Regions from separate parts of the Candidatus Thiodiazotropha sp. AKIB8 genome, predicted to be linked through region 1. Evidence: predicted binding sites of a transcription regulator. Region 1 holds the regulator's gene; the other holds the start of a gene.
What was found. Region 1 encodes sigma-54, which starts transcription at its own class of promoters, with help from an activator protein. Its sites were predicted from a motif close to TGGCANGNTNCNTGCTT; they were not measured.
Positions count from the first base shown of each region.

Region 2: the regulator sigma-54 is predicted to act here: its motif matches at 9,664-9,680, upstream of AC4IFB_RS09300 (TonB-dependent copper receptor).

Region 1 is NZ_JBSYOO010000016.1:10,739-26,731, reverse strand. Features, by position in the region: gene lptC (LPS export ABC transporter periplasmic protein LptC) at 1-396, shown strand, start outside; gene lptA (lipopolysaccharide transport periplasmic protein LptA) at 383-901, shown strand; gene lptB (LPS export ABC transporter ATP-binding protein) at 898-1,623, shown strand; gene AC4IFB_RS03020 (RNA polymerase factor sigma-54) at 1,831-3,315, shown strand; gene hpf (ribosome hibernation-promoting factor, HPF/YfiA family) at 3,486-3,821, shown strand; gene ptsN (PTS IIA-like nitrogen regulatory protein PtsN) at 3,842-4,312, shown strand; gene hprK (HPr(Ser) kinase/phosphatase) at 4,312-5,247, shown strand; gene rapZ (RNase adapter RapZ) at 5,432-6,298, shown strand; gene AC4IFB_RS02995 (PTS sugar transporter subunit IIA) at 6,295-6,693, shown strand; gene AC4IFB_RS02990 (HPr family phosphocarrier protein) at 6,702-6,971, shown strand; gene ptsP (phosphoenolpyruvate--protein phosphotransferase) at 6,968-8,701, shown strand; gene AC4IFB_RS02980 (cytochrome C) at 9,358-11,115, opposite strand; gene AC4IFB_RS02975 (glycogen/starch/alpha-glucan phosphorylase) at 11,357-13,831, opposite strand; gene AC4IFB_RS02970 (VanZ family protein) at 13,976-14,365, opposite strand; gene purD (phosphoribosylamine--glycine ligase) at 14,355-15,653, opposite strand; gene purH (bifunctional phosphoribosylaminoimidazolecarboxamide formyltransferase/IMP cyclohydrolase) at 15,653-15,993, opposite strand, start outside.
Region 2 is NZ_JBSYOO010000031.1:90,459-106,451, reverse strand. Features, by position in the region: gene AC4IFB_RS09350 (dihydrolipoyl dehydrogenase) at 1-881, opposite strand, end outside; gene AC4IFB_RS09345 (hypothetical protein) at 1,252-1,704, shown strand; gene glcE (glycolate oxidase subunit GlcE) at 1,764-2,831, opposite strand; gene AC4IFB_RS09335 (FAD-linked oxidase C-terminal domain-containing protein) at 2,831-4,291, opposite strand; gene AC4IFB_RS09330 (DUF3450 domain-containing protein) at 4,760-5,533, shown strand; gene AC4IFB_RS09325 (MotA/TolQ/ExbB proton channel family protein) at 5,530-6,867, shown strand; gene AC4IFB_RS09320 (MotA/TolQ/ExbB proton channel family protein) at 6,881-7,297, shown strand; gene AC4IFB_RS09315 (ExbD/TolR family protein) at 7,297-7,707, shown strand; gene AC4IFB_RS09310 (energy transducer TonB) at 7,707-8,324, shown strand; gene AC4IFB_RS09305 (tetratricopeptide repeat protein) at 8,369-9,556, shown strand; gene AC4IFB_RS09300 (TonB-dependent copper receptor) at 9,723-11,810, shown strand; gene AC4IFB_RS09295 (DMT family transporter) at 12,047-12,958, shown strand; gene AC4IFB_RS09290 (DUF2934 domain-containing protein) at 13,158-13,445, opposite strand; gene AC4IFB_RS09285 (alpha-D-glucose phosphate-specific phosphoglucomutase) at 13,555-15,189, opposite strand; gene AC4IFB_RS09280 (TIGR03016 family PEP-CTERM system-associated outer membrane protein) at 15,705-15,993, shown strand, end outside.

The DNA of each region.
Region 1 (15,993 bases):
GAGCTTCTGCAAACATTACAAACCCCTAAAATGTTACATTATGAGAAGCGTGGTATTACCGAGCTGTTAAAGCCAGTGGTATGGCGTTTCCGAGCCGATACGCCGCCATGGAGGATGCAGGCAGAACAGGGTGTGGCAGACCATCAGCAAGAGACACTCTATCTTCCGGGCAGAGTGATCATCGAGCGTGAAGGAAAGGGTGATTTCGCACCTTATCTGATTGAGACCGAAGATCTGACTTTTAAATCAAAAGACTCATATGCATCAACGGCTGAGGCGGTCGAAATTCAGAGTGGTCAGCAGCGAATATCAGCAGTCGGCATGCAGGCATGGCTGACTGAGCCATCTCGCTTGAAGTTATTACATCAGGTACGAGGCTACTATGAGTTCGAGTAAGGGCATTCTGTCAATCCTGGTATATGGCCTTGTCTGTTTTGGCGCAATGCCGATTATGGCCTTGGAGAGTGATCGGGATCAGCCAATGCAGCTTGAGGCGGACAGTCTAGCCATTGATGAGTCGACAGGTATCAGCCTCTATGAGGGGAATGTGACGATTACCCAGGGTAGTATGAAGTTGTGGGCTGAGCGCCTCTGGGTTCATCGTCGGCAGGGAAAGACGGAGCGGATCATCAGTGAAGGTGAACCGACTAGATTCAGTCAGCTGCCGGAAGTCGATGGGGTAGAGGTGCATGGTCAGGCGCGAAGGATGGAAATTCATGTTGATCGTGATGAAATGGTATTGATTGACAATGCTCTGCTTGAGCAGGGCGGTAACAGTTTTCGAAATGACCGGATTGTTTACAATCGAACCAGTGCCCAGGTGAAGGCGGGTAGCAGTGCTCAGGGTAAAGAGCGGGTTCAAGTCGTAATTGAACCCCAGACCAAGAGCGATGCACCGTGAGCCAGTTGCGGGCTGATGCACTTGAGAAGCAGTACCATAAGCGTAAAGTGGTCGATGGTGTTTCGCTCAATCTGAATAGCGGTGAGGTTGTTGGGCTGTTAGGGCCAAATGGTGCCGGAAAGACCACCAGTTTCTACATGATCGTGGGCCTTGTTCAGGCTGATCAGGGTAGAATCTACCTGGATGGAGAGGAGCTTACTGATCTTGCAATGCATAAGCGCGCCAGCATGGGTATTGGTTATCTGGCCCAGGAGCCCTCTGTTTTCAGGCGGCTCAATACTGCGCAGAATATATTGGCGATACTTGAAAATCGAAAGGATCTGGACGCGCAAGCAAGAAGAGCGCATTGTGACCGGCTTTTGGAAGAGTTCGGTATCGAACATTTGAGAGAGAGTATGGCTATGAGCCTCTCAGGTGGAGAGCGACGCCGCCTGGAGATTGCCCGTGCGCTTTCAATGGAGCCCGCATTCATTTTATTGGATGAGCCATTTGCAGGTGTCGACCCAATTGCGGTTATCGATATTAAAAGAATCATTCAACATCTTAGAGAATTAAAGATTGGGGTGTTGATTACCGACCATAATGTTAGAGAGACTCTTGATATTTGTGATAGAGCCTACATCATTAATACTGGTAAGGTATTGGCGGAAGGAACCACCGAGGAGATCCTCGATAACCAGGAGGTACGTAGTGTTTATCTGGGCGAAAATTTTACTATGTAAGGCTATGTTTATGTTTTTTCATGGATTATGTGATTTAAGAGTAGAGATGATGACTACTCGTCAGCTGACAAAATGAAGGTTAAAGTATGAGGCAGAATTATATTCAAACGAAACAAATACCAAGAATTATTCCGTGAACGGCATTTATTAGCTAGAATGAATATAAAGACATACAAATAACATACCAGGTTTAAAGATATCTCTGCTATGAAGCAGGCTCTACAGCTCCGGCTCGGACAACATTTAACAATGACACCTCAGTTGCAGCAGGCAATACGCCTGTTGCAATTGTCTGCGCTCGACCTGAGTCAGGAGGTGCAGGAGGTTCTTGAAACAAACCCCATGCTGGAGGGTGAAGAGGAGTTTAGTCAGCAGACTCAAAAAGAAGAAGCTAGTCAAGAGAGCTCTGATCAGAGTTCAGACAATAAAGAGTCTTTGAGCTCCAACGATATCAACAACGAGCGGGAAATTCAGACCGACAGTAGCCAGATCACAGAAGACCTGCCCGTTGATAGTGAATGGGCTGACGTATACGACAGTTATCTTCCCCCATCGAGCAGTGGTAGTGAATCTGCAGACAATGACTATCTGGTTCAGCGCAGTGGCGCGATCACTTTGCATGACCACCTGGTCTGGCAGATGACACTGACCCCATTCACTGAGCAGGATGTTCTGATTGCCACTAACCTCATCGACAGTATTGATGAGGATGGATATTTCAAAGGTGATCTCCAGGAGATCCTGGTTTCCCTGAATGATGAGGAGATGACTCTGGAGGATGTAGAGGCAGTACTTCATCGTATCCAGGCTTTCGACCCTCCGGGGGTTGGTGCTCAGGGTGCTCAGGACTGCCTTCTAATTCAACTTCGGCAACTTCCTGAAAAAACACCCTATTTGGATTTGGCGATCAGACTCTGTCGCGACCATTTCAACTTGCTCTCTGCGCAGGATCAGAATCAGATCATGCGACGAATGAAGGTTGATCAGGACGACCTGATGGCTATCATGCAGTTGATCAGGACGCTCAATCCTCACCCTGGCACAGCGATCGCCAAAAGCGAGCCTCAGTATGTGATTCCTGATGTATTCGTCAGCAAGCGCAATAATCGCTGGGTTGTGGAGCTAAATGGTGAGGTTACGCCTAAACTAAGGGTAAACAACGACTATGCCAGTCTGATCAAGCGTGCGGATCAGAGTGATGACAATACTTTCCTGAAAAACCACCTGCAGGAAGCGCGTTGGTTCATCAAAAGCCTGATGAGTCGAAATGAGACTATTCTGCGTGTGGCGAGTAAGATTGTTGAATATCAGCGGGGCTTTTTTGAACATGGCGAAGAGGCTATGAAGCCACTGGTTTTACGGGATATCGCTGAGGCTCTGGAGATGCACGAGTCGACCATATCCAGGGTGACAACCCAGAAGTATATGCATACCCCCAGGGGTACGCTGGAGTTTAAATATTTCTTCTCCAGCCATGTGAACACAAGTGCAGGGGGTGAGTGCTCCTCCACTGCTATACGTGCGCTGATAAAAAAATTGATTGCTGCAGAGAATACAAACAAACCTCTCAGCGATAACAAAATCGCCGCCATATTGTCGGAACAGGGTATAAAAGTGGCCCGCCGAACGGTGGCAAAATACCGCGAGTCGATGAGTATCCCACCATCGAACGAGCGTAAGCGACTGATGTAGGTGAAGTGAATTATCGGAGTGGCTATCATATCATGCTTGATATGCTTACTGAACCGGAGCGGTTTCAGATAAAAGTGGATTCATGAATGAGTTGCTGTAAAAATGCCCCGGCGTTACTTCACCGCCTCAGTTAGAGTGATGAGCCAACTCATCTAAGACAGGAGAAAATTATGCAGATAAGCGTTACCGGTCATCATGTGGAAGTTACCGATGCCTTGAAAAGCTATGTAGATAATAAGTTCGAACGTCTTGAGAGGCATTTTGATAATGTAATCAATGTACATGTCATCTTGAGCGTAGAGAAGCTGAGGCAAAAGGCAGAGGCCACCATGCAAGTGAACGGTGCCAGCGTATTCGCTGATGCAGTACAGGAAGATATGTATGCGGCCATTGATGGGCTTACCGATAAGCTGGATAGGCAAGTCATAAAGCATAAAGAAAAGATGCAGAGTCACCGTGCCGGTAGTGGCGCGAAGTACGCTGTAAGTAGCAGTAGTTCAGAATAGATAAAACTGGCGAGGTCTCCATGTTTCCCGACGGATTTCTGCTTGAGGAACGGATCGGCTGCAGTGTGGAGGCAGCCAGTAAAAAACGTGTCCTGGAGCAGCTTGGCCAAAGATTGGCCAATTCTGCTCCTGGTCTCACACAGGATACTGTGTTTGATGCATTGCTTGAGCGTGAACGTTTAGGCAGCACCGGACTGGGCAAAGGAATAGCGCTACCCCATGCGCGAATGTCACAGATAACACAATCCACCGCAGCATTTATTCAGCTGCCTTCAGGGGTCGATTTTGATGCGATCGACAGCCAACCGGTGGATCTTGCCTTTGCCATGCTGGTTCCTGAGGAGGCAACTGAAGCCCATCTGCAACTACTGGCAAAATTGGCCAGGATGTTTGATGACCCTCCATTCTGCTCGGCACTGCGTGAAGCGGAAACAACGCAGCAACTGTTTCAGTTAATCCGGCAGCGAGAAGCGGCGATAACGTCAGTTTAATGCCCACCAACTACACCATTCGCGATCTTTTCGACGAATTTGCCAGCGAACTTTCACTGAGCTGGAATGGTGATGGTGATGAAAAAACAATAGAGTTGGACAGTGAGTCGCCCCACGGTCAACAACCTGTGGGACCACTGAATCTGATTCGACCCAATCAAATTCAAGTGATTGGTCCTCCTGAGCAGAAACATCTACAGAGCAGCGGTGAAGAAAAATACCGGGAATCTCTGAGGGCGCTTTTTACCACCTCTCCTCTGGCGCTGATATTTACTGATGGTCTAAAGCCTCAACAGAGCTGCTTTGAATTGGCAGAAAAGAACAGAACTGCACTCATGTTCACCCCGAAAGGTGACAACTATGTAATCCATCGACTGCTGGAGAAATTCAGTCTTCCAGTGGGTGAGACGCTGTTGTTACATGGGGTCTACATGGAAGTTTTAGGTAAGGGTGTACTGCTTAGTGGAGATCCGGCAATCGGAAAAAGTGAGCTGGCCCTGGCTCTGATTTCGCGGGGGCATCGTCTTGTGGCTGATGATGCAACAGAGTTTTATAAAACCGGCGGTAAGACCTTGAGCGGTCGCTGTCCCAAGGTACTGCAGGACTTCCTCGAAGTTCGTGGATTGGGGCTGATTAATGTGCGTGCGATCTTTGGTAACAGTGCTATAAAGCCAGAGAAGCAGCTACACTTAATAATCGATTTGCTGCACTTTGATGATAAAAAATTAGATGACATGGATCGCCTGGAAGGTTGTCATTCCCATCGAACATTGCTGGGAGTTGAGGTGCCGCAGACGAGCCTGCCTGTTGCAGCAGGTAGAAATCTGGCAATCCTGGTGGAGACGGCTGTACGACAACATCTGCTGAAGATGGATGGGTACAACGCGACCGAGGATTTTATCGAACGTCAGAAAAACTATATAGATCAGGCTTAGCCTACTCTCATTGATGTGTGCAGGATGAATATGCTGAGGGTAAACTCAGCTGGGCAAGGTATCCCTATCTGCTTTGTCGATATTCCTGTTAACTTGTTTACAAAAAAGGTAATTACCTCCTACGATCTGGCGATGTTACCGAGCTGGATTCGGGTAAAACACTAGTTTCAAGAGTCTGAACAGAATGGCAAATGAGATAAAACTTCAGATTGTTACAGGGCTCTCCGGCTCAGGAAAGACCATTGCTCTGCATACCCTGGAGGATATGGGGTACTACTGCATTGATAATCTTCCGGTCTCGCTTTTGGTTTCAGTATCCGATTATTTGAACGGTGAACCTGAGGAGATCTTCAATAAAACTGCAGTAGGTATTGATGCACGCAGCCAACCAAGTCAGATCTCAAGTCTGCCGGCAGTGGTGGAGAACATTCGTCAGCGTGGTATTAATTGCAATATGTTGTTTCTCGATGCCCAGCTGGATACGTTGATCAAGCGTTTTAGCGAGACCCGGCGTAAACATCCCTTGAGCAACCAGCAACGCTCCCTCAGTGAGGCGATTCAACATGAGCGAGAACTTCTGCAGCCGTTGAGTGAAGCGGCGAATCTCAGAATAGATACCACTCACAGTAACGTACATGAGTTACGAGACTTGGTTCGTAATAGAATCGATGGTGAGAATGGGCAGGTTTCAATTCTGTTTGAGTCCTTCGGATTCAAGCACGGGCTGCCTCGAGATGTGGACTATTTGTTCGATGTGCGGTGTTTACCCAACCCCTATTGGCAGACTGAATTACGTACCTTTACCGGATTGGATCAGCCTGTTGCTGAATATCTTAATGCTCAGAATGAGACCAACCTCATGGTGTCAGACCTGATCAGCTTTCTATCCCGTTGGATTCCCGCTTTCGAAGCAGATGGGCGCAGCTATTTAACCATCGCTATCGGTTGTACAGGTGGGCAACATCGTTCTGTGTATGTTGTTGAACAGTTATATCGACATTTTAAGGATGCAGGTTTGCAAGTCATGTCTCGCCATCGTGAGTTGTCATGAGCATTGGGTTGTTATTGATAACCCATTCTCAAATTGGTGATGCTCTGCTTGAGACAGCAAATAAGATGTTCAATGGTGCGCTGTTGTCTGTTGAAACATTAACTGTGTCGATTGACTGCAATCCTGATCAAATTAAAACTCAGGCCCGTAAAGCAGTGGATAGTCTTGATGAAGGGGATGGCGTGTTGGTGTTTACCGATATGTATGGCTCCACACCCAGCAATATTGCTTATAGTCTGGCTGAGTCAGATCGAGTGAACGTGGTATCAGGGCTTAATCTGCCGATGTTGATTCGTACGCTCAATTATCAGGATCTCGACCTTAAATCACTAACGGAAAAAGCCGTCAGTGGTGGCAGGGATGGGATTCATTGCTGTAAAAGCCCACTAAAATAGTATTAATCATGCTTGAAAAAGAGATAGAAATAGTAAACAAACTTGGATTGCATGCCCGTGCTGCAGCAAAGCTAGTCAGCTGCGCCAATGGTTACGACAGTAACGTATTTTTGAACCGAAATGGTCAACGGGTTAATGGTAAAAGCATTATGGGTGTGATGATGCTTGCAGCAAATAAAGGCTCTGTATTGAAGCTCGAAATCGATGGCAACGATGAACAGCAGGCGATGGAGGCATTAATAGTTCTCATCAACAATAAGTTTGGGGAGGAACAATGACGCTCTCCTGTCAGGGCATCGGTATCAAGACGACCCGCGAGGTCGCAATTGGTGATGCCTACCTTTTACAGCAAGGCGTACCGGAGATCACTCATCGAGAGATTACCAGGGATCGGATTAATGCCGAGGTAGAGCGTTTTGAAACGGCCTTGCTGACCACCACCAGTCATTTACGTTCAGTACGCAACCTGATCCCTGAGGATACTGCCCAGGATATCAGCGAGTTTATTGATACTCATCTGTTGATGCTGGAGGACAATGCCATCAGTCAGGCAACTATAAGCCTGATCCAGGAGAAGTTATACACCGCTGAGTGGGCATTGCAGGTACGGCGAGATGAGCTGGTTAGGGTCTTCGATGAGATGGACGACCCCTATCTGCGTACCCGCAAAGATGATGTGAATCATGTTGTGGGGCACGTGCAATTTGTTTTGGCCGGTGGAGAACCTGAACAGAGGGGTGATCTCAAAGGGCGGGTCATCGTGGCACGGGATCTGACCCCTGCTGAAACTATCATGATGAAAAATCAGGGGGTTGCCGCATTTATCACCGAGTATGGTGGGCCGCTCTCCCACACCGCAATCCTGGCACGCAGTCTGGGTATTCCTGCTGTAGTGGGTATTCACCAGGCAACCGTTCTGTTTCGACAGGGAGAGCCGCTGGTTGTTGATGGCGCACAGGGTGTTGTGCTGGCTGATCCTACCGAACGAATCCTGGATTACTACCGGCAGCGAATAGAGACCCGCCGAAGAAGAGAGGTAGAGCTTCGCCAGCAGGTAGACCTGCCTGCTCTGACTACAGACGGCGATCAGATATTTCTCTATGCCAATATTGAGCTTCCAGAAGACATCGGCATAACGATGGAAAACCGAGCAGATGGGGTGGGTCTGTTCCGCACTGAATTTCTCTATATGAATCGTAGCGAACCCCCGACTGAAGCTGAGCAGTTGGATGTCTATATCGCTGCTGTAAGAGGATTGGGCGGTATTCCGCTCACGATACGTACACTCGACCTGGGGGTGGACAAGACCACGGGCGCAATCGCCGAATCGAGTTGCATGCCATCCATCAACCCAGCACTGGGGCTGCGGGCGATCAGGCTCTGCCTGAAGGAGCCTGAACTGTTTGTGCCACAGCTGAGAGCTATTCTCCGCGCATCTGCAGAGGGGCCGGTTCGACTGATGATACCGATGCTCTCTGGGATTAAAGAGTTAAAGCAGGTTTTGGATATCATCGACAAAACCAAGCATGAGCTGACTGAAGAGGGAATCCCTTTCGATTCTGAGATTCCTGTCGGCGGTATGATAGAGGTTCCGGCTGCTGCGATTATAGCGGATCGTTTTGCCCAATTACTCGACTTTCTCTCGATAGGTACTAACGATCTGATTCAATACACCCTTGCGGTGGACAGAATGGATGAAGAGGTCAATTTTCTTTTCGATCCGCTGCACCCGGCTGTGCTGTCACTGATTCAAAATACCATTGATGCAGCTCGTCAGGCAGATATACCAGTCAGTATGTGTGGCGAGATGGCAGGTGATCCGCGTTATGTAAGGTTATTGATCGGGATGGGGTTACGCGAACTCAGCATGCAGCCCAGTGCCCTGCTTGAGAGCAGAGAGTTGATCCGCCAGAGTAACCTGACAGATCTCAAGCAGAGAACTGATCTCTTTTTTGAGCAGCTGGGTGAGAGTGATGATGAGCAGCTGTTCGATAAGCTGTTTGTATAATAAAAAGCGCTCATAAGATGATATTTAGCTGCACATGAAACTCATCTAATTAGTTTTCAAGCGTTGATAATTGTTTATCTATTACCAGCAACTAATCGCAAGATATAGCCAACCCTACTACCTATCACAATGAGAGAGTCAGATACCATCTCTCCCTTACCTTCCGTAGGGTGGGGCCATGCCCCACCATATATGGTGGGAAATAGTGATAAGTTGCAGAGAAGTTCATTCAAGATCCAGAGTGATCATCCACTATTTGTCTACTTCTAACCTATTTGGTGGGGCATGGCCCCACCCTACGGTACAAACATAATAAGTCCGTAGCCTGGATGAAGTGCAACGGAATCCTGGGGAACAGCGCACCAACCATCCCGGATTCCGCTGTGCTCCATCCAGGCTACCTGGGTATCCATGGCATGTTGAACATCCGGGCACAGTTCGATAGCTCAAGATTTTATGAAATACCGAAACTCGCCACCTTATAAACCAAGGTTATCGACAAAATCCATTTTAGAGTTGCAATGGAACAGGGTATCTACGGTATAGGTATCACCTTTGTGCGGTTGGGTGAGAGTGATGATGAGCAGCTGTTTGGATTATAAATTGTCTTCTGCAGGAGTATCTGAATCAGAGCTCGACAGACTCTACGATGCCTATCAGTCATCATCTTCCTCGGGGTATTCATGGCATAAGGTGCAACTCACTTGCGTACCTTTCGCCACGAAGATGGTTCTCTCTCCATCATCGTCCCGCAGGTAGTTTCTGTCATCAGCAGCTTGGGATAACACGGTACCTTGCAGGTTAACGCCATGGCAACTTTGGCAACTGCTGGGGTTATCTTTGTAAAAGTCTTCATGATCAAGGTTCCAGCCTCGGCTATTGACGTTATGCATGCCATGGGGGCCGGACGTGGTCAGAGGCAGGCTGGTATGGCAAGTGCTGCAATCACTGATTGTGCCGACATGTCCCTGGAGTTGTATCGATGCCAGGTTGTCATTGGAAGCCTCATTGGCATTCGGCCAGATGGCATGGGTTGAGCCATGACAGCCTTCGCAGGCAACACCGCCATGACCGAGACTGTTGCGATAGAGCGTCAAATCGTTTTCTGCGAAGCGTTTGTTGGTCGCGATTCGGGGTGTTGCTGTGTCGATGTTGTCTTCCCAGGCCTGGCTCAGTCTCAGGCTGGTACCAAGATGACTGGTTGCATCACCGGTATGGCAGGATTCGCAGCGAGGCTCGTCAAGCCAAGGTGTTCTTGTCTCCTGGCCTACGGCAAGCATACTCCCATGACAATCGGCACATTCGATACCTGCACCACCCATAGCGCCACGAAGGCATTGGGTAACTTTTCCTGGGTGGCACTGGTAGCAGGTCTCTTCCAGGTCGCCATTGCTGGGGAAGATCGGTTCTCCGCTCGTTTCATCAGTCAGCTGACCATGATGCCTGTGCATGACTTCTGACATGGTGTCATTTCCGAGTTGGCTGCCGGCAGGTCCAGAACCACTTAAATCCAAGGCAGCAGAGTAGTGGCATGCGGCACAAAGTACGGGTTTGCTTGCTACCAGGTTGGTAGCGTGTTCCGCATCATGCAGTAGCAGTATGTTCTCTTTTGCGGCCTGCAATACGGCATTGGAATCATTGATGTCGTCCGGGATCAGGTAGGGGATTTCGCTGGAGATGGGTGCCGCAATCTCACCTGCTGCATGACAGTTCTGGCAATCTGCCTCTGAGGCGACGGGTAAGACGACATCAAGCGTGGCAAGGGCGGTTTCGCTACCCACTTGCTGGGCAGTGACTCTCATCAAAGGATAGGCGTTGGGTTGTCCGTTGTCGTCGACCGGCAGAATTGGAATACCCTCAGCAGAGAACCAGCCTTTGGATCTGTTGAATTCGTTGAACAGCTGGGGATCATTGGCGCTGTATGGGTTGAGAATGCCAGGCATGTTTTGGCCAAATACCAAGCCCTCGTCCGGCACTGGGTTATCTCCGAACAGATCGAAGACATAGCTATTACCCGAATTTGGGTTAATGCTCCAAAAGTTGGTTTTATTGACACTGCCGGCCAGGTTCTGGCTGGTAGTGTTGATCGAGCCGCTCGGATCAGATGTAGCGAGATAGCTGACTTCGACGCTATTGTCATCAAGCAGTTTCGGAGGATTACCCCGTTCAATCACCTGGCTGTGTATGACATTGAAGGGGGGCAGGATGACGAATGTCGAATAGTCGAGATCCGCACAGTGCATACCCAGGTCATTAAAGGCCAGAACGCGATGGCTGCCGCTGACTTCAGTTACGCCTGGACCGCTGTTGTCATCATCATCGTCATCACTGTCGTCGTCTCCACCGCCTCCACCACAGGCAAAGAGTGAGAGACTTAGTGTTAACAGGGTTATCCAGCTATGCTTTCCATTCATGCCATCACTCCCTTTGTAGAGGCAGATGATCCAGTGTTGGTTTGTATGGGAATTATATCCCATATTTAGAATAATTGTCTTGCTGGGTGCTTTTTATTGATTCTCAAGTTTCTTTGCGTCTTTGAGTCTCTTATTCCTCTTCAACAGATTGGTGGGGCAGGGCCCCACCCTACCGAGTAGCTCAAAGTGGGGGGCCCTAAGATGCTTAAAATATGATAACAACTTTCGTATGCATTTCTGATTAACCCGACACTTGCTCCACCTGCCATATCTTACTGGCATATTCACTGATGGTGCGATCACTTGAGAAATAACCCATGCGCGCGGTATTGAGTATTGCCATTTGGACCCAGGATGAGGGTTCCCGATAGATGCCATCTGCTTTATCACTGATGGACATATAGGTATCAAAATCGGCCAGGACTTTGAAATGGTCACTGCGCAGCAGGTTATCGGTGATCATGCGATAGCGGGAGGGTTCTTCAGGTGAGAAGAAACCGTTCGCGATCATATCGATGATGCGTTTTAGTCTGGGATCGGACTCATAGTATCTCTGTGGATGATAGCCTTGATGATTGAGCCGGGCGATATCATCAGTGGTGAGTCCGAATATAAAGATATTTTCATCTCCCACTTGCTCAAGCATCTCCACATTCGCACCATCCATAGTGCCCATGGTCAAGGCACCATTCAGCGCCAGCTTCATGTTGCCGGTTCCCGATGCCTCCATACCTGCGGTAGAGATCTGCTGTGACAGTTCAGCGGCGGGAATGATGTCGGTGGCGGTAGTGACATCGTAGTTGGGGATGAAGATGATCTTAAGGCGGTCGCTGACAGCGGGATCGTTGTCGATTACATCTGCAACATCATTGATCAGGCGTATGATCATTTTCGCCATACTGTAGCCAGGGGCTGCCTTACCACCAAAAAGAATGGTGCGGGGAACACAATCGATACCTGGATTATCGACCATTCGGTTGTAGAGTTCGATTGCGCGAAACAGATTCAGCAATTGGCGTTTGTATTCATGAATTCGCTTTACCTGGACATCGAACAGGGTAGTGGGATCGACCTGTTTATGCAGGTAGTACTCAATCAGGTTGGCCATGTGATCCTTGTTGGCCTTTTTGATATCAAGGAATTTGTCCTGGAAGCTGCTGTCCTGGGCGAATGCCTCAAGCTTTTTTACCTGGCTGAGATCCTTTATCCACTCGGGGCCGATAGCATCACTAATCAAAGATGAGAGTTTTCTATTAGAGAGGTATAACCAGCGACGAGGGGTGATGCCGTTGGTGATATTAATGATTTTGCCTGGATAGAATTGGTTGAACTCCTTGAAAGTCGACTCTCTCAATAGCTCACTGTGCATGGCAGAGACACCATTCACCTTGTGGCTGCCGATGATCGCCAGATGAGCCATGCGGATACGTCGCTCCCCACCTTCATCGATGATTGAGAGGCGGCGCAGGATATCCATGTCTCCAGGATGGAGGTGTCCCAGCACCAGCAGGAAGCGTCGATTGATTTCGAGAATCAGTTGCAAGTGGCGGGGAAGGAGTTCTTCAAGGATCTTCACCGGCCAGGTCTCCAGGGCCTCCGGCAGCAGGGTATGGTTGGTGTATGAGAAGACCCTGGTGGTGATCTCCCAGGCCGGTTGCCACTCCAGTTGATGCTTGTCCATCAGCAGTCGCATCATTTCCGGTATGGCAATGGCTGGATGGGTGTCATTGAGCTGGATGGCGACTTTGGATGGTAACTCCTTCAGATCTTCATGGTCTGTGAAGAAGCGTCGCAGGATGTCTTTCAGTGAGGCGCTGACGAAAAAGTACTGCTGCTTTAATCTAAGCAGCTTATTCATGGTGGAGCTGTCGTTGGGATAGAGTACTTTGGATATGTTTTCTGAGAAGGTCTTGCCGACTACCGCCTCTGTATACTCCCCCTGGTTGAACTGATTGAGGTCGAAGGCTTCGTGGGCCTTGGCGCTCCACAGGCGCAGATTGTTTACCGTATCATTCTGAAAACCGGGAATCGGGGTGTCGTAAGCCTGTGCGATGACAATGTCGCCATCGATCCAGTCGAAATGCTTACGGCCACTGCTATCCTGGTACTCCATGACCCGTCCGCCGAAGCGAATCCGGTAGGAGACTTCCGGACGTGGAAACTCCCACGGGTTATCATGCACCAGCCAGTTTTCCGGCAGCTCTACCTGGCTGCCATTCTCAATTTTCTGGCGGAACATGCCATATTCAAAACGGATGCCATAACCATAACCGGGAATATTCAGGCTCGCCATGGAATCGAGAAAACAGGCAGCAAGTCTTCCCAGGCCTCCGTTACCAAGGGCTGCGTCGTGTTCCAGGTTTCGCAGCTGTTCAAGTTCGATGCCCAGTTTGTGCAGCGCCTGGCCGCACGCATCGTAAATATCCATATTCAACAGGCTGTTGATCAGGCTGCGACCGATCAAGAACTCCATCGAGAGATAGTAGACACGCTTGGCATCGTGTTTGTAGTAGTTACGTTGTGTCTCCATCCAGCGTTCGATCAAGCGATCCCGAACCACATGACTGAATGCCATCATCCAATCGTGATCTGTTGCTGTGAATGGATCCTTGCCGATGGTGTAGACCAAATGGTTGGAGACTGACCTCTGAATTGCCTTAGGATCAGAGCCCAGGTAGTCATATTTAAAAGCACTATGTTTAACGTCGCTGCTCATAACTGCCTGCTTGTTGTGTGGATTTATTGACTGATTTCGAGATCTCTCAATGAATATACCAATCCCTACAAGAATTATATTGGTTTTTTGGATTGCTGTGGTTAAGGGTGAAAGATTGAGCGAGTATTTTATTTAAGCCGTTTGTTATCTGAGTGATTTAAGCAACTTATATCGCATAAACCAAGGAAGAAGTAGAGTGTAGAGAATTAGCCCAAAGGCGTCTGCTGACAGGTCAAAGAGAGAAAAGAGGCGATGGGGGAGAAAGGCCTGCACCACCTCAATGGCGAGACCGTAACCCAGAAGTAAAAAAAACTTTAACTGATTCCAAGGGGATTCAGGCCAGGAAAAGTCCGCCAGAAAAGCAAGGCAGAAAAAAGCGATCATGTGAGAGACTTTGTCATTCAGGCTGCTGACACCCGGTAGATCCAAAGGGGTGAAAGCCAGATAACTGATGACTGCTATTGAGACACCCAAGGCACCCCGAAACAGGGTGCGATGAGTAGAGTGTTTCCGACTGGGTTTTTCAACCGCCATCAGCAGCCTTTTCCCGGGCAATGGCCCGGTAGGCTATATCAGAGCGGAAGTAGATATCCTGCCATTGAATTGTACGGGTGAGCCGATAGGCGTCCTCCTGGGCTTGGGTAACACTCTCTCCCAGAGCCGTGGCACAGAGCACTCGCCCACCTGCAGTCAGTACTTTATCACCATCCAGGCGAGTGCCTGCGTGAAACACTTTCTGATCACTTGATGACGATTCAGACAGTCCGGTAATGGTTAGGCCTTTGTCGTAGTTTCCTGGATAACCGCCTGCCGCCAGGACGATGCCAACCGATGCACGGGGATCCCAGACAGTTGTTTCCTGATCCAGCTCTCCTTGCAGAGCGGCGAGACAGTGTTTGACCAGGTCAGAACGCATGCGCAACATAATGGGTTGTGTTTCCGGATCTCCAAAGCGACAGTTGAATTCAATCACTTTAGGGGTGCCATCGGCAGTGATCATCAGGCCGGCGTACAGAAAGCCGGTATAGGGTAACCCTTCATCCGCCATACCCTTGATGGTTGGATAGATGACCTCATCCATAATGCGCTTCTCAACGCTATCGGTAACTACCGGCGCAGGTGAGTAGGCACCCATACCACCGGTATTGAGGCCCGTATCACCATCACCGATTCGCTTATGGTCCTGGCTGGTGGCCATGGGCAGGACATGTGTGCCATCAGCCATGACAATAAAGCTTGCCTCCTCGCCCTCGAGGTACTCCTCAATAACCACCCGATGGCCAGCTTCCCCAAAAGCGTTGCCGGCAAGCATGTCACGTACTGCAGACTCGGCGGTCTCCATCTCCATGGCGACGATGACCCCTTTACCTGCAGCCAGGCCGTCGGCTTTGATTACAATGGGTGCGCCACATTGATGTAGATAATCCAAAGCGGGATCTATCTCAGTAAAGGTCTGATAGTCAGCAGTGGGGATTTTATGGCGAGCGAGGAAATCCTTGGTAAAAGATTTTGAGCCTTCAAGCTGAGCAGCGCCCTGTGAGGGTCCAAAACAGCGCAAGCCGGCCTTCTGGAAGGCGTCGACTATACCCATTACGAGAGGTACTTCAGGCCCTACGATGGTCAGGCCAACTTGATTCTGCCTGGCAAAGTCCACCAGTTGGTCAAGGGCCTCTACGCCAATCTCTACATTCTCAAGTTTATCTTCCAGCGCAGTACCAGCATTACCTGGGGCTACAAACACCTTCTCTGCCAGGGGAGATTGTGCAGCTTTCCAAGCAAGGGCGTGTTCTCGGCCGCCCGAACCGATTACCAGTATATTCATCAGTGACGGAAATGACGCATGCCAGTGAATACCATCGCCATGTTGTGCTCGTCAGCTGCAGCGATGGCTTCGTCATCACGCATAGAGCCACCGGGTTGAATGACTGCGACAATGCCAGCTTCGGCAGCATTGTCTATACCATCGCGGAAAGGAAAGAAGGCATCAGATGCCATCACCGAGCCTTTGACTTCCAGCTTGGCATGTTCTGCTTTTATTGCTGCGATGCGTGCAGAGTTAACCCGGCTCATCTGTCCTGCGCCCACGCCAATGGTCATGCCGTCACGGCCATAGACAATTGCGTTGGACTTGACATATTTAGCGACTCTCCAGGTAAACAGAA
Region 2 (15,993 bases), on a different contig from region 1:
TGCATGGTGTTTTGGTTGTAGAGCGGGATGCCCTTGGCGTCAAGCTCAATTCCTGCGTTTTTCAGTGCCAGACCTTCAATATTCGGCGTACGTCCCAGGCTGGCGAGTACTTTGTCGACAACCACTGACTGCTCTCCGGCAGTGACCCTCAATTGCTTACCTTCTTCAGATATTTCTACGGCATGGCCCAGGTGGATTGGGAACTCTTTTTGCATGATCTCAAGAGCAGACTTGGATACTTCCGGGTCACTGGTGCCGCCTATGGTTTGAGCCATATCGAAACCGGTAACTTTAATACCCAGTCTGTTGAGAGATTGGCCTAACTCAAGACCAATCACTCCCAGACCGATAACCGCTACAGATTCAGGCAGGTCTTCTAATTCAAAAAAGGTATCTGTGGTAAGAATATTACTTCCGAAAACTTCCCAGGCTGGGGGTATCATCGGTCTTGAGCCTGTTGCGATAACTATTTTGTCGGCGATGACTCGATCGCCATTATCGAGCTGTAAGGTATGAGGATCGATAAATTCTGCATAAGCTTCTACAAATTTTTCACCCATGTTATCGGTGCTGTTGGAGAGTACACGATCGACAAAATTGTCTCGAAGATCCTGAACATGCTCCATCGCCTCAGGAATATCGATGGTCAGTTCGGCATGGCCATCAACACCATATCGCTGAAGATGGGTACGGCGATGGTAATCCTCAGCAACCTGGATCAGGGCTTTTGATGGCATGCAGCCAACCCGGGCACAAGTTGTACCTGGCTCTCCACCGTTGATCAGAAGGAAACTCTTGCCACTCGGCCCAACCTGGCCAGTTGCATTCAATCCAGCGGTGCCGGAACCGAGAATAGCGACGTCGACTCTTTTTTCTGCCACAGAAAATCTCCAGGGGAATTATTGATATGGTGCGGAATTCTAACGGCTTGGCAGCGAAATTTCAGCTTATATCAATTTGGGTTATTAGGGCCTGTTAAAACTAATCGAAAGGTACTGAGATTTATTGGCTAGGCCATGACCCAACAATCGAGGCTTAACCCCGTTTTAACTCAGTTGGACGCTGAGATTTTCCACAAACCCCCGTTCAATTGCGGTTTCCAGGCTAAAAAAGCTGTTTTGCTGAAATATTGCTGGCAGGAAATTACTTGGCCTATTGCTTAAGATTATAGGGTCGATTACTTTACCTGCTCAACTGCAATGCAGATGAAGATCATTAACAAAATAAAAAAACAGTGTGAGGAGAATATTGATGAAATGGCTGATAACAATCCTGTTGATCCCTGGTCTTGCCTTTGCTCAGCCCCCAGGGCCTGCGGCAGGGCAGGTGGATCCGCAACAATTTTTTGAACAGTCCAAACAGACCATGCTGCCTATGATCGATGAGAGTCTGCCAGCCATGGAGGAGACTAAGGCCTGCTTGGGTAAGGCTGGGGATCAGGCAGCTTTTACAAAATGTGTCGAGATCATGGTGGCACTGGAAAAAGAGATGCAGGCTAAGATGGGGCGTTCAGTTGGGATGCCGACAAAACCTCAATCCCAGGCATCCAAAAAAGTCGAGTTTAATGAGAAAAACAAGAGCAACATGCTCAAATACCTGGATCAATCCATTCTGATGGGGAATGCTATGAAAAAGTGCTTCTCATCGAGCGAATCAGCTGAGCAGATGCAAAACTGCATGACTGCTGCAAAACCTAAAGGCTAGTGGGGCGTGCGGTAAGTTCGCTAACCCTCAGAGACACCACACTAGTATGACGCACCACACTAATAATCTGGATGGTGTCTGCCGGGATTAAACAGACCTTTAGGATCGAATACAGCTTTTAAGCTTTTTTGTATCTCTGTGATACGCGGGTGAAGCGGATGAAATACATCACCGCTTCGATCCCCATTGCGAAACAGCACTGCATGCCCGCCAAGGCTTTCAATCTGGGCGCGTATCTCTTCCGGTGGTTGCTCGGTGAAGACCCAACGCTGGGCACCTGACCATTCGTACAGTGTTGGCTCACTCAGTTTAAGCTGTGCCGTGGGCTGCATAGAGAGTCGCCAGAGTGGTTTTTGTTGATCAAAGAAGTCCAGTTTCTGGTCTCTCAGCTCTTCCCAGAAACCATGGGAGTCAGTGGCATCCATAAGCCCATATTTCTCCTGGATTCTAGTTAAACGCTGTCTGTTACATGAGAGTCGCAGACCATGCTGGTTACCCTGACTGAAAGTTGCAGATATGGGCAGTGAATGGCCAACCATTTCGATAAACAGATTACGAGCCCCGTCTGCTTCCCGCTGAAAAATCAGAGTGTGCTCTTCAGAGGGTTTGGGCAGAACCTTTACAGAGACTTCCAACAGGATGCCCAGGGTACCCATTGCGCCGGCCATGAGTCTTGAAATGTCATATCCAGCAACATTCTTCATGACCTGGCCACCAAACTCTAAAATCCTGCCTTGACCATCCAGCAGCTTGATACCCAGGAGCAGGTCTCTTGGCGCGCCTCCCCATGGTCGGCGAGGCCCACTCAGACCGGCAGCGATAGCACCGCCGATGGTGCCGCTATCACCGAAATGTGGGGGTTCAAAAGGGAGCATTTGACCCTTTTCATTGAGTGCCTCTTCGATTTCGATTAAGGGTGTTCCCCCTCGAGCTGTAATCACCAGTTCGGTTGGTTCGTAACTGACAATCCCCCGGTTTCCACTAAGTGACAGGAACAACTCATCACCTGGCGCTCTGCCGTAGAAGGCTTTGCTGTCACTGCCAACAAGGCGCAGCGGCTTAGTTTCAGCATGGGCATCCAGAACAGCCTGTTGCAGGGGCAGGGATTGATCTTGATCAGCAGTCATCAGAATCGCTCCAGATCCGGGAAGCGTAATTTACCGGCATGAACATGCATGGCACCAAATTCTGCACAGCGGGCCAGGGTTGGAATCGCTTTTCCTGGATTGAGCAGGCCATGTGGGTCAAAGACCGCTTTAACCGCATGAAAAGTCTCTAGCTCAGGGTCTGGAAATTGGGCGCACATCTGATTGATCTTTTCCATGCCAACACCATGTTCACCTGTGATTGTGCCACCAACCGCAACACAGAGTTCCAGGATCTCGCCACCAAACTCTTCAGCTTTTTCCAGCTCTCCGTGGTTATTTGCGTCATAGAGAATCAGGGGATGCAGATTACCGTCACCAGCATGAAATACATTGGCGCATGGCAGGCCATATTTCTCCGACATCTCAGCAATCATCTTTAACACTTTGCCCAGTTGATTTCTGGGTATAGTGCCATCCATACAATAGTAATCAGGGGCAAGACGACCCACTGCGGGAAAGGCATTTTTACGTCCGGCCCAAAATCGCACACGCTCTGCTTCATCTTTGGCAGTCCGCACCTCACGGGCACCTGAATCAAGCAGTATCTGACGTACCCGCATAATCTCCTCAGAAACCTCATCTTCACTACCATCGACCTCACACAGCAATATGGCAGCAGCATCGGTAGGATAGCCAGCGTGCACGAAGTCCTCAGCCGCCCGAATCGACAGATTGTCCATCATCTCCAGGCCAGCAGGGAGGATCCCCTTGGCAATGATATCTGCAACAGCCAGGCCTGCAGTTTCCACATCATCAAATGCGGCCAAAGCAACCTGTTGTCGCTCGGGGATTGGTAATAATTTGACAACAACCTCCACAACCAGCCCCAGCATACCCTCCGAGCCTGTTATCAGCGTCAACAGATCAAGGCCGGGGTTGTCCAGGCCCGTGGTGCCAATCGTCAAACGCTCGCCATCAATGGTGATCAGGGTAACCTGTAATACGTTATGCAGGGTCAGGCCATATTTCAGGCAGTGCACACCGCCGGCATTCTCAGCCACATTTCCGCCTATGGAGCAGGCGATTTGAGAAGAGGGATCGGGTGCATAATACAACCCATAGGGTTTTGCTGCCTCACTTACAGCTAAATTCCTCACCCCAGGTTCTACACGGGCCTGTCTGTTATCGCGGTCTATCTCAATAATGTGGTTGAGTCTGGCAAGGCTCAGCAAAACCCCCTCCTCATGGGGAAGGGCGCCACCTGAGAGACCGGTTCCGGCGCCACGAGCCACCACCACTATTTTATGCTGATGACAGTACTTCAGGATTATCTCCACCTGCACAGCAGTGGTGGGTAAGAGCACAATCAATGGGACCTTACGGTATGCAGATAATCCATCACATTCGAAAGGGATGAGTTCCTCTTCGCGGTAAACTACGCAATCTGAAGGCAGCATTTTTAAAAACACTGCAGCTAGGTTTTGGCGATTATGTCCCATCAGAAAATCCTGAAATCTCTTTCATCATAGATTCACACTAAAGATAAGTGATCCTACTCGCTTAGTTTCAGCTATCCCACCGGAAACTGGAACTATGAGGTAATGGTTGACCATAGGTATGTGATTCTTTCAGAAATCGGCTATAAGGTTAACCTTGGTATGTTTAGGTTTGTATGAGAGCTGAAAATAGTGGTTGGGATTGAGTGTATCCGATTGGACTCGTATGATGCGCTTGTGGTTCGGCCCGAAGGGAGCCCCGCTATGGGGACAATGCTGCGTTGCACTTCTTGAAAAGGGCATACCATTCCCCGCGAAGTGCGCCTTGCCTTGGCCCCGTAGCGGGACGCTGAGGGTTACCGAAAATACCGCACGGCCTACTAGGTTTGAAATCTTTAGTCGATGCTGGATAAATTAATTTAAAGCCATTCAACTGGGTTGCTGATGGCTGGGGCTGAATATAGTAACGCAATGAAACTATTTGTAATTTTGACGATTACTCTGGGAATCCTTTTGGCCTGCGGCAGTGGCTTGGCGGTAGATAACCTTGAGCGGGCGATTGACCTGGAAGTCGGCGGCCAAAAGGCGGCTGAGTCCTCCCAAAAGAAGGTTGAACAGTTGGATGATGAATCTCGCAAGATGCTAGAAGAGTATCGTCTGTTAAGCCAACAACTTCAGCGCACCACCATGGCCAATAAGGATTTGCAATCCAAGCTGGAGCAGCAGGCCGGGGAGATAGAACGCATCTCTCAAGAGCTGGAGGAGATCGATCGCATGCGTAGCGATATCGATCCCCTGATGAGTCAGATGCTGGAAACACTAGGACAGTTGATAGAGCGGGATACCCCCTTTCTGCCCGAAGAGCGGCGAGTGAGACAGGATGCACTGGAAAAGGCCCACGAAAACAGGACGGGTGAGATATCTGAACGCTATAGGCAGTTGCTTGAAGCCTATCAGATCGAGGCTGACTATGGCCGCAATATTGAGGCTTATCAGGCGCAGTTGGATCAGCTGGATGGTAATCAGAAAATGGTCGATTTTCTGCGTTTGGGACGGGTTGCGCTGTTTTACCAGACCCTGGATGGCAAGCAAGGGGGGGTCTGGGACAATCAACAGCGTAGCTGGCTCAAGCTCGATTCCAGCCACATGGCAGAATTGACACGGGCGATACGTATTGCCAGAAAACAGTTACCCCCCGACCTGATGGTGTTACCGCTGGTGATACCTGAGGAGGGCGGACAATGAAGAGCATAATAACCATTCTCAGCATGCTGGCAGCGCTTCTGGTCCTGCCTCCGCTCTTTGCTGCAGATGACTCGTTGCAGTCACTACTTGATCAGGTGCGACAATCCCGCCAGCAGCAGCAACTCAGAGATCAGACGAGGGAAAAACGCTTTCTTGAACTGCATGATCAGCGAACAGCAGAACTTAAGGCGATCAAACAGAAGCTCCAGACGGAGCTTGATCGTCAGCAGCAACTCCAGGCCAAGCTTGAACAACAGCAGGCAGATCTGGAGGTACTTCGTGAAACCCATAAAGCGAGTGCCGGGACATTTGGCGAGTTATTTGGTGTTGTCAGGCAGGTGGCATCAGAGAGTCTGAACCTGTTCAGAAATGATCTCACCTCATCACAGCATCAGAATGACTTGGAAATACTGGAGGAGATCGCCAGTAGCCAATCTCTTCCCTCCCTGGATCGTTTGCAGGATTTGTGGGAGATTTTCATGCAGCGAATCATACAATCAGGGTCTATCTGGCAGAGTTCTCTGCCGGTGATTCTTACCTCTGGTGAGGAGCAACAGGAACAGGTAACTGTGATTGGTCTCTTTAATGCACTTTCGAATGGCCGCTATCTGAGGTACCTGCCTGAAACTGCCCGCTTCGTAGAACTGAGCAGGCAACCTGCGCCACGCTTTCAATTGATGGCAAAACAAGCGGAACAGAGTAGAGGTGGTTTGCAGACACTTGCAGTGGACCCCTCAAGAGGGGCTATCCTCTCACTGCTGGTTGCCTCGCCAACCCTGCTTGAGCGGATTCAGCAGGGTGGTTATATCGGCTATTTCATCCTCTTCCTTGGACTGCTGGGCTCTCTGGTTATCCTGGAGCGATTGATCAGTCTCTATATTGTGGGACGAAGGGTTAAGAAGCAGCTTAATAGTGCTGAACCGATGGATAACAACCCCCTTGGACGTTTGCTCACGATCGATCAGGAGCAGTCTCAAAACTCATCCGATTCCCTTCAAAAATACTTGGATGAAGCGATTCTCAAGGAACTTCCAAGCCTTAGAAGGGGGCTACGTCTGTTGGCCATATTTGCTGCGGTAGCTCCTCTGCTTGGTCTCCTTGGTACGGTGACTGGTATGATTGAAACCTTTCAATCCATCACCCTGTTTGGCACAGGGGATCCCAAACTGATGTCCGGTGGTATATCACAAGCTTTGGTGACTACTGAACTGGGCTTGGCCGTTGCCATACCCATGGTGCTGCTGCATAGCTATCTTGCAGGGCGCAGTAATCGGGTGATTCGTCTACTGGATCAACAGAGTGCCGCCCTGGTTGCGGCCCGTTCCGGGAGTTGAGATGGAGATGCTGATGAGCCGGCTGCCTCTTGATGCGCTGAGTCTACTCGAGCGGGGCGGGGCGATCTTAATCGTGATTTTGTTACTCTCCCTTGTTATGTGGACATTGATCGTCTATCTCTATCTGCAGTTTTGGTGGCATGGCTCCAAGCTCGTCAAGGATGATTGTCTACCCTGGTTGCCACTCATTATCTCCCTGGTGCAGATTCTCCCGATGGTTGGCCTGCTTGGAACCATCGAGGCGATGATCGAGCTTTTTCATGTCATAGCGCATCATGGCACAGGCAATATACGCGGCATGGCAGGGGGCATTTCACAAGCATTGATTACCACTATGGCCGGTTTGGTCGCCTCCCTATCTGGCTACTACTTCTCAAGCGATCTACAACACAGGCTGAGCTACAGCCACCATCCACAGGGGAGCGTCTGATGCGACATCAGCATGTGGATGATGAGAACGGCGATCTGGCGATCAATCTCACGCCATTGATCGATATGGTTTTTATCCTGTTGATCTTTTTTATGGTGACCTCCTCCTTTGTCAAAGAGCCCGGCGTCGAAGTGGATCGTCCCAGTGCTGCAACGGCGACAATAAAACAGCAGGCAGCGATTCTCATTGGTGTGACAGGCGAGGGAGATGTCTGGATCGATAAACGTCGTGTCGATATCCGGGCAGTGCGGGCCAATGTAGAGCGTCTGCATGCTGAAAACCCGGAGGGTGCTGTAGTTATAATGGCTGACCGAAAGGCCCCTACCGGTGTGGTTATCCGGGTGTTGGATCAATCACGTCTTGCGGGAGTAGAGAGTGTTTCGATCGCGGCATCCATGGAACAGGAGTAATGCGTTTTTTTACTGCAATTGTGATCGCTTTGGCAGTCAATCTGGCACTCTTCTTCTTGCTGGATCAGATGCTGCGTGAAAAAGCGATTGATGTAGAGAAGACGATCACCTCGGAGCGAGTGGAGTTCGTTCGCCTGCGTCGACAGCCTGATCCGCCCCCTCAGGATGAGCTTGAACCTGTGGAGGAGAAGCAGGAACCTCCACCCGCTACACCAGAGACACCACTCAAACCGATCGCGGTTGATCGTCCCGATATAGAGCAGTGGCAAATCCCCGATTTAAACATACCTTTAAGTATTGCTTCGGGGCCCTACATTGGTACACGACCTGAGTTACCGACAACTTTAGCTGCGGAGCCTGTCCCACGCATGCGCTTTCCCCCTCGATACCCACAACGGGCATTGATGCGACGTATTGAAGGCAAAGTGGTGTTGAGGTTCACCATCAATCCCGATGGATCGGTTAGTGATGCAGAGGTTGTCGAATCAGATCCTCCAGGTTACTTTGAACAGTCGGCTCTTCGCGCAATCAGCCGTTGGCAGTTTCATCCAAAGGTGGTTGATGGTGAAGCGGTTTCACGTGCGGCAACACAAACCATTAGCTATCGTCTGAATTGATGAATCCAGGAAAATATAATCTCAGTGGGTGGCTCGTGAAGACCATGTTTTGTCTACTGCTTCTGCCCACTCTTCTGAACGCCGCTGATGAGCTGCCCAAGGATGCTGCTGGAGCAGAGCGCTATACCTACGACTACCTGTTTATGATTGATGCACTGATACGAAATGAGAAGTATCAGCAAGCCAAGGTCGAATTGGACGCACTACTGGAACGCGTCAAACAGAAACCGGATGAGACAGCTTTGGCTCGGCAGGCCTATGGCTATTTAAGTATCGGACTGAAGGATTACAAATCGGCAATAGATCATTTTTTGTTCGCAGTGGAATCAGGCGCTTTGCCATCCCAGGTAACCCTTAATTTACGCTATACCCTCGCTCAGCTGTTATATCAGGAGGAGCGATATAAAGCGGGTCTAAAGCAACTGCAAGCATGGTTTGAACAGACCAAAAAACCATCTCCTGAGTCGAGGGTTCTGTTGGCAAGTCTCTACTATGCATTGAAGCACTATCGTAAGGCGATAAAACCGTTGAAAGTTGCCATCAAGCAGTCGGACTCTCCTCGTGAGTCATGGTATCAGATGTTGGTCGGGCTATATTTTGAAACAAAACAGTACAAACAGAGCGTACCTGTTTTGCAAGTCATGGTGAAAAGGTATTCTCGCAAAGCCCTCTATTGGCAGCAATTATCCGATGTCCTGCTACAACTGGGCCGAGAACAAAAGGCGGTTGCTGTTCTTTCCCTGGCGGCAGAGAAGAATCTTGTTGATGAAGATGGCTTGATACGTCTGGCCAAGCTCTATCTTCAGTTGAACAGCCCATTGGATGCGGCTGAGTTGTTGACGAACAGACTTGAGAGTGGTGAGATCAAAACGGATAAAAGCAGTCTGAATCTACTGGTGGATGCCTGGCTTCTGGCAAGAGATCAGCAGCGTGCATTGAAGGTGCTTCAAAGATTGACAGAGATCGATAAGTCAGGAAAGCCACAGCTCAGGAAGGGACGATTGTTGATGGAGCTTGAGCAGTGGCAAGCTGCAAGGTCCAGTCTCGAACAGGGCATTAAGCTATCTTCCAAGCCAAGTTTCGATGACTGGATATTGCTGGGAAGCAGCCACTACCGCCTTGATAGCCCTGAGGCAGCCAGATCGGCTTTTGAGTCGGCCTTGAGTGTGGCTAAGAGTGAAAAATCCCAGCAACTTGCTCAACGATGGATCGACTATCTGGAATCTCGTTGATTTTTTTACGGCATATGACTCACATGACTGAGTGATTTGCCTTATTTTCTTCCATCTCATCTAAACCTAACCCAGAGATTGTTTGTGGAAACAGCGACTTGTTTGGTTGGTGTGGATATTGCTATTTAACACTGTTTGAAATATTAGAAAACATAGAGGTGAATGCATGCGACCTACAGCCTTATCATTGGCAATCAGTTCTCTTTTATCTGCCCAGCTTCTGCTTGCGGATGACCAGACCGAGAGCCTGAACGAAGTTGTTGTCGAAGGGGAGGGCGAGACCGCTCCGGCAGTGATATCAACACCAATGGATGGGACTTCTTCCGGTATTCCCGCAGATGCGGCTGATTTTCTGCGGGATATAAATGGTGTTTCCGGTACAAGAATGGGGGGGCATGGGATCGATCCAATCATTCGAGGTCAGAGTCAGAATCGCCTCAATATTCTTATGGATGGTGCCTACATACATGGTGGTTGTCCAAACCGCATGGATCCGCCTACTGCATACTCCTCGATGGAAAGTTATGACAGCGTTACCGTTATCAAGGGCTCTCAAACAGTAATTTATGGCGGCGGTGGTAGTGGTGGAACCGTATTATTTGAACGCAGCGTCCCTCAATTCGAGCCAGGCAAACCCTATCTGGGTCGTGCAGATGTTGGCTATAAAAGTAACTCCCAGACAAAAGAGGCCTCAGTTGATCTGGCAGCCGGTACTGAACTGGGATATGCACGGGGCATCATTGGTTACAAAGATGCTGAAAACTATGAAGATGGTGATGGTAACGAAGTACGTTCGTCTTTTAGTAATCAATCCGGCAATCTGATCCTGGGCTATACCCCGGATCAGAACAAAGTACTGCAACTGAATCTTGAAGCCACCCGTGAAGATGATGCCTACTATGCGGGGGCCGGTATGGACTCGCCAATGAGTGATTCTGACAATATTCGTTTGAAGTATGAGCAGAGTGATAATCTGGGGCCGCTGTCAGGTATCAAGGCAGAGATCTACTCCAGTGAAGTTGACCATCTTATGGACAACTACTCATTAAGAGAGCTGACCGCACCCATGCGCATGAGTGTACCAACCTCCTCAGATACCAAAGGTGGTCGCTTGCTGGGGGATCTGATGTTGGGTGAATCAACCCTGACAGTCGGTTTTGACTATCAGAATAATGAGCGCGATGCTGATCGTTTTTCCGGTATGCCTAACATGGATCCGGTCACGCTGCAGTCGATTATGTGGCCTGGGGCCGAGTTGGAACAGACTGGTGTTTTTGCGGAATTATCGCTGCCGGTAAGTGCGCTGGATCGAGTCAAGGCGGGATTGCGCTATGATCGGGTCGACGCCTCCATTTCCAGGGGTGACGAGAAACCGGATCTTGGTCCCAGTCCTACCCCGAACAACCTCTACGCAGCCTACTATGCAGATACATCCGACAATAAGACAGAGGACAATGTTGGCGGGTTTGTACAGTATGAAAGAGAGATAGGTGATGGCACGCTCTACACTGGATTGAGTCGTAGTGTACGTACTGCCGACGCAACTGAACGTTATCTGGCGAGTTTCGCGCGGAACATGATGACAGGAATGGACAGCAGTTGGGTGGGTAACCCGGAGCTGGAACCTGAAAAGCATCACCAGATCGAAGCAGGCCTGCGTTGGACTGGAGATGCATGGGATACGGATGTCTCCGTTTTCTACAACGATGTAAGTGACTACATCCTGCGTGACAAAGCCCGTGGTCAGGATGGTATTCTGGTGTCCAATGGTACGGCGACTATCTATCGTAATGTGGATGCGGAATTCTACGGCATCGAATGGCAGGGCGGTTACAAGATTCTCGATTCTCTGAGTACCACCGCCAGTCTCGCCTATGTGCGTGCAGAAAACAGTACAGACGATCGTCCTATTGCACAAATTTCCCCTCTCGAAGCCACACTTGGTATGGAATATAGACTAGGGTCATTGGATTTCGGTAGCAAGGTGCGCATGTCGGCCAAACAGACTCGTGCGGATCTGGAGAATGGAAGTGGTCAAGATGCCCAGGAGACACCTGGATGGGCTGTAATTGACCTCTATGGCAGCTATGAGATAACCAGCTCTGCCGATGTCAGCTTTGGCATCGACAATCTGTTGGATAAAAGCTATGCCTATCATGTTAATCGGGCAAATGCGGATCCATTCAACCCTGAAGCGATCCAGGTCAATGAACCGGGTCGCGAGGTCTGGTTGAAAGCTGGTATCAAGTTCTGATCTGGTAAGAGAGGTGCTCTATCAGGGGGGCATAGCTCTTCCCCTGATAGAGACAAAACCGGCCTCTTCTTCCGCTCCTGGAAGGGAGTAGTGTTCACCTCTTGAATCACTCCCTTTTGATGGATTCTCCATTAATTCCAGTCATAGTCTATGACAATTTAGATTCTACGAAGACATAGATAACCTGCGGGGATACAATCCGCCTGACCTTTTTCCTTGTTTTGCAGGCTCACTGAATGTCTCAATCAACAGATAGACCCAACCAGAGTGTGCATCACCTCTTCTGGGGTATTGTCAGTACCGTTGTCGCCTGTATTTTGTTGGCAGTAATGGATGGTTTGGGTAAATGGCTGATGCAGGATTTAGCCATGCCTCAGGTTGTCTGGGCACGCTATTTTTTCCACACTTTATTTGTCGGAATAATCTTTTCATACCGCCAGGGATTTGCTTTTGTTCGTCCGAACCGGCCCTGGACTCAGCTACTCAGAGCCATCTGTTTAATGGCTGTGACTTTGAGTCTATATAGCGCCATTCAAACGATATCACTGGCGGATGCCACTTCAATTGTCTTTTTTGCACCCGTCCTGGTGACCTTGCTCGCTGGATGGTTTTTGAAGGAGAAGGTTGGTGCAGTCGAGTGGTTTGCTGTTGGTGGTGGTTTTATTGGTGTGCTGTTTATTGTCAGGCCAGGATTTCGCGACCCTGATCCTGCACTGCTGTTAGCTTGTCTGGCTGCTGTTAGTCTCGCCTTCTATTTTGTCTTGACCAGAGCACTGAAAGGTCATGACAGTGAACAAACCACACTGTTTCATACAACATTCACCGGTGCGATTGTATTGACCTTGCTGCTACCACTCTGGTGGCAGCAACCCACCATCACTCAGTGGTTATATTTATTAACCACTGGAGCATTAGGTGCAGCTGGCCATTTTCTGCTGGTGAAAGCATTTCATATGGCGTCTGCTTCACTGCTTTCACCCTATCTCAATGCGCAGCTCGTTGCAGCGGCTCTGATTAGCCTGCTCTTTTTTGAAGATACGCTGGGATGGCCGTTCTACTTGGGCTCATGTTTGATTGTCGGTGCAGGACTGCTTGTCTGGGCACATCAGCGTGTCCTGGCAACCCTGTCTGCACGGCGATCCCTGTAGAAGATCTTTTACTGAATCCGAACTGGTGGATCAAATATTGAGGAATAGAAGTGAACACCCATCCAGGCCCATTTGCACAGCCTGAATCCTATATTTTTTCGTAGATTTAACTGCTATAGACCGACTATATGCGCCCCGCATTTACAAGAATAGAGTGTGAATACGGGGCGCAAGGCTTTCGCGCAAATCTAAATGAGAGTCACTTTTTCTTCAGCAACTCATTTATGGTGCTTTCACAATCGAGCCAGTCCTGGACATCATTGCCCGGCTCGAAATTTCGAGCTTCTGCCCGATAGTAAGCCATGGTGGCAATCATCTCATAGCGCTCTCGAGGACTGATCACTGCCACTTTCGAAGATGCCTTCTTTGCCACACTCTTTTTCTTAGTGGTTTTTTTCTTAACGACTTTTGGTTTCGCCGCTTTTTTTGAAGTTGTTTTTTTCTTCGTTACTTTTTTTTCGCTCACTTTATCCTGTTTCTTATTCACAGCGGGGCTCCCCTGAATGTCGTTTGATTATTGTACCTGAAATATAGTTATTATATTCTCAACTATGGCTGATATATAGTGATCCAGTTGCAAGTTGTCCAGTAAAATTTCAGGTGATAACTGTTGGCTCAGTTCGTCCTGTTCGTTGTTCAATTTCAGCAACTGCCAAGGCTATCTCCACAAGTGGTTTCATGACCTGTTGCGTGCTCTCCATCTGCTTTTCTGGATCGGGCTGATATGCTTCAAGATAGACCCTCAAGGTAGCGCCTTCCGTGCCGGTACCTGAGAGTCGGTAGACAATCCTTGATCCATCGGTAAACCCAATGCGGATTCCTTGATTCTCAGAGCGGCTGGAATCGACCGGGTCGGTATAGGAAAAGTTGTCTGCATACTCTACCTGGTAGCCACTAATCTCATCGCCAATCAGGCTGTCGAGTTTATCAACCAGGGATTGCATGAGTGACTCTGCGGCATCTTTCTCTATCGCCTCGTAATCATACCTGGTGTAGTAATTCCGGCCATAGGTCTGCCAGTGATCCCGTACGATCAACTCTACAGATTGCTGTTTGACTGCAAGTAGATTGAGCCAAAACAGAACCGCCCATAAACCATCTTTTTCTCTGATATGGTTGGAGCCTGTTCCAAAGCTCTCTTCGCCACACAGAGTGATCTTTCCTGCATCCAGCAGGTTACCAAAAAATTTCCAGCCAGTGGGGGTTTCAAAACACTCAAGCCCGAGCTTTTCAGCAACACGATCAGCTGCTTGACTGGTAGGCATGGAACGGGCAACACCACTAATGCCAGCGCTATAGCCTTTAATCAAATGGGCATTGGCTGCTATGACTGCCAGACTGTCACTGGGCGTAACAAAAAAATCGCGTCCCAGGATCATGTTTCTGTCACCATCGCCATCTGAAGCTGCACCGAAATCAGCGCCATTGCGACCTTCGGTCATCTCTACCAGTTCATGGGCATGAACCAGATTGGGGTCTGGATGGCCGGCACCAAAATCGATTTTTGGGATACCGTTAATTACCGTTCCCGGTTCTGCGCCCAGCAACTCTTCCAGAATACGTTTGGCATAGGGCCCGGTTACTGCGTGCATCGCGTCGAAGCGCATGGTGAATGCACCAGAATTGAACAGTTGATGAATGCGCTCAAAGTCAAACAGGCTGGCCATCAGCTCGGCATAATCACTTACAGAATCAATAATCTGGATAGTTGTATCACCGATGCGCTGTTCACCAGCTTTGTCCAGATCGATATCGGCGCACTCAGCAATACGGTAGTTATCAATGGATTTTGTTCTATCGAATATGGCTTCTGTTACCAATTCAGGGGCTGGCCCACCATTGGGGGTGTTGAACTTGATGCCAAAGTCTTCATCCGGGCCGCCGGGATTATGGCTGGCAGAGAGAATGATGCCTCCGTTGGTCTGATATTTACGAATGACACAAGATGCTGCTGGTGTCGACAACAGACCTCCCAGCCCAACAATGACTTTGGCAATACCATTGGCTACCGCCATTTTCAGGATGATTTGTATCGCCTCGCGATTGTAAAATCGGCCATCCCCACCCAAAACCAGGCTGCCACCAATCAGATCGGCCTGGGTATCGAATATGGCTTGAACAAAATTCTCTAAATAGTTCGGGGTCTGAAACACCCTAACTTTTTTTCTTAATCCAGATGTCCCGGGACGTTGGTCGTCAAAGGCTTGGGTGGTCACAGTATTAATTTGCATGATTTCGGTCTATTTGTGGATTTGTTACTTGGATAACCACTATTCAAACACAACTGCTATGGTCAGTTGAAGTGTAGAGATAGCCGTTGCTCGGGAATTTCACGAAGGCCCTCAATTTTCTGAGCCAACCGGCAGCGGCAGGGTTGCAGCCCATCTATTCAGGCAGGGAAGGGCCTTTGCTCCTCTGGCTCCGCCAATAGGCCTCTCATGGATATGGGTAATATTTACACGACAAGCTGGGTATTCGGGTTAGAATTGTCAGTCAATATGGAATTTGGGTTTTTTACCAACTGACAGTCAGACTACAGATATGATGGGTTTAATCTGTGCGGCAGATAACTTCTATATCTGCAAAGCATGATAGAATTCACGCCGCATTATCACTGTCATTGATGATTCCGTGCCGCTGAAGTCAACAGGCTCCTGGGGTAAGACCGGAGAGTGCATGCTGACTCAATCAGGGATGAAAGAAACAAAATGACTCAATCTAAACAGATACAGACAGGATGGATAGGATGTCTTGCGTAATATTTCGTAAATCTGACCGAATTCATAAGCTACAAACACTGGCAATGTTCAGTTTGCTCTCGTTTCCCGTAGCTTCCCTATCAGGCGAGTGGATTGTATCCCCCTCAATAGCATTAGATGAGGTCTATACAGATAATGCACTGCTGACCAGTGAGGAGAAGCAGAGTGAGTACGTTACTCGTGTAAGACCCAGCGTCTCAATCTTTCGCGAGGGTGCCAGAGCCAATCTCGATTTCAACTACTCTCCCGAATATCGATACTATAAGGAAGAGACAA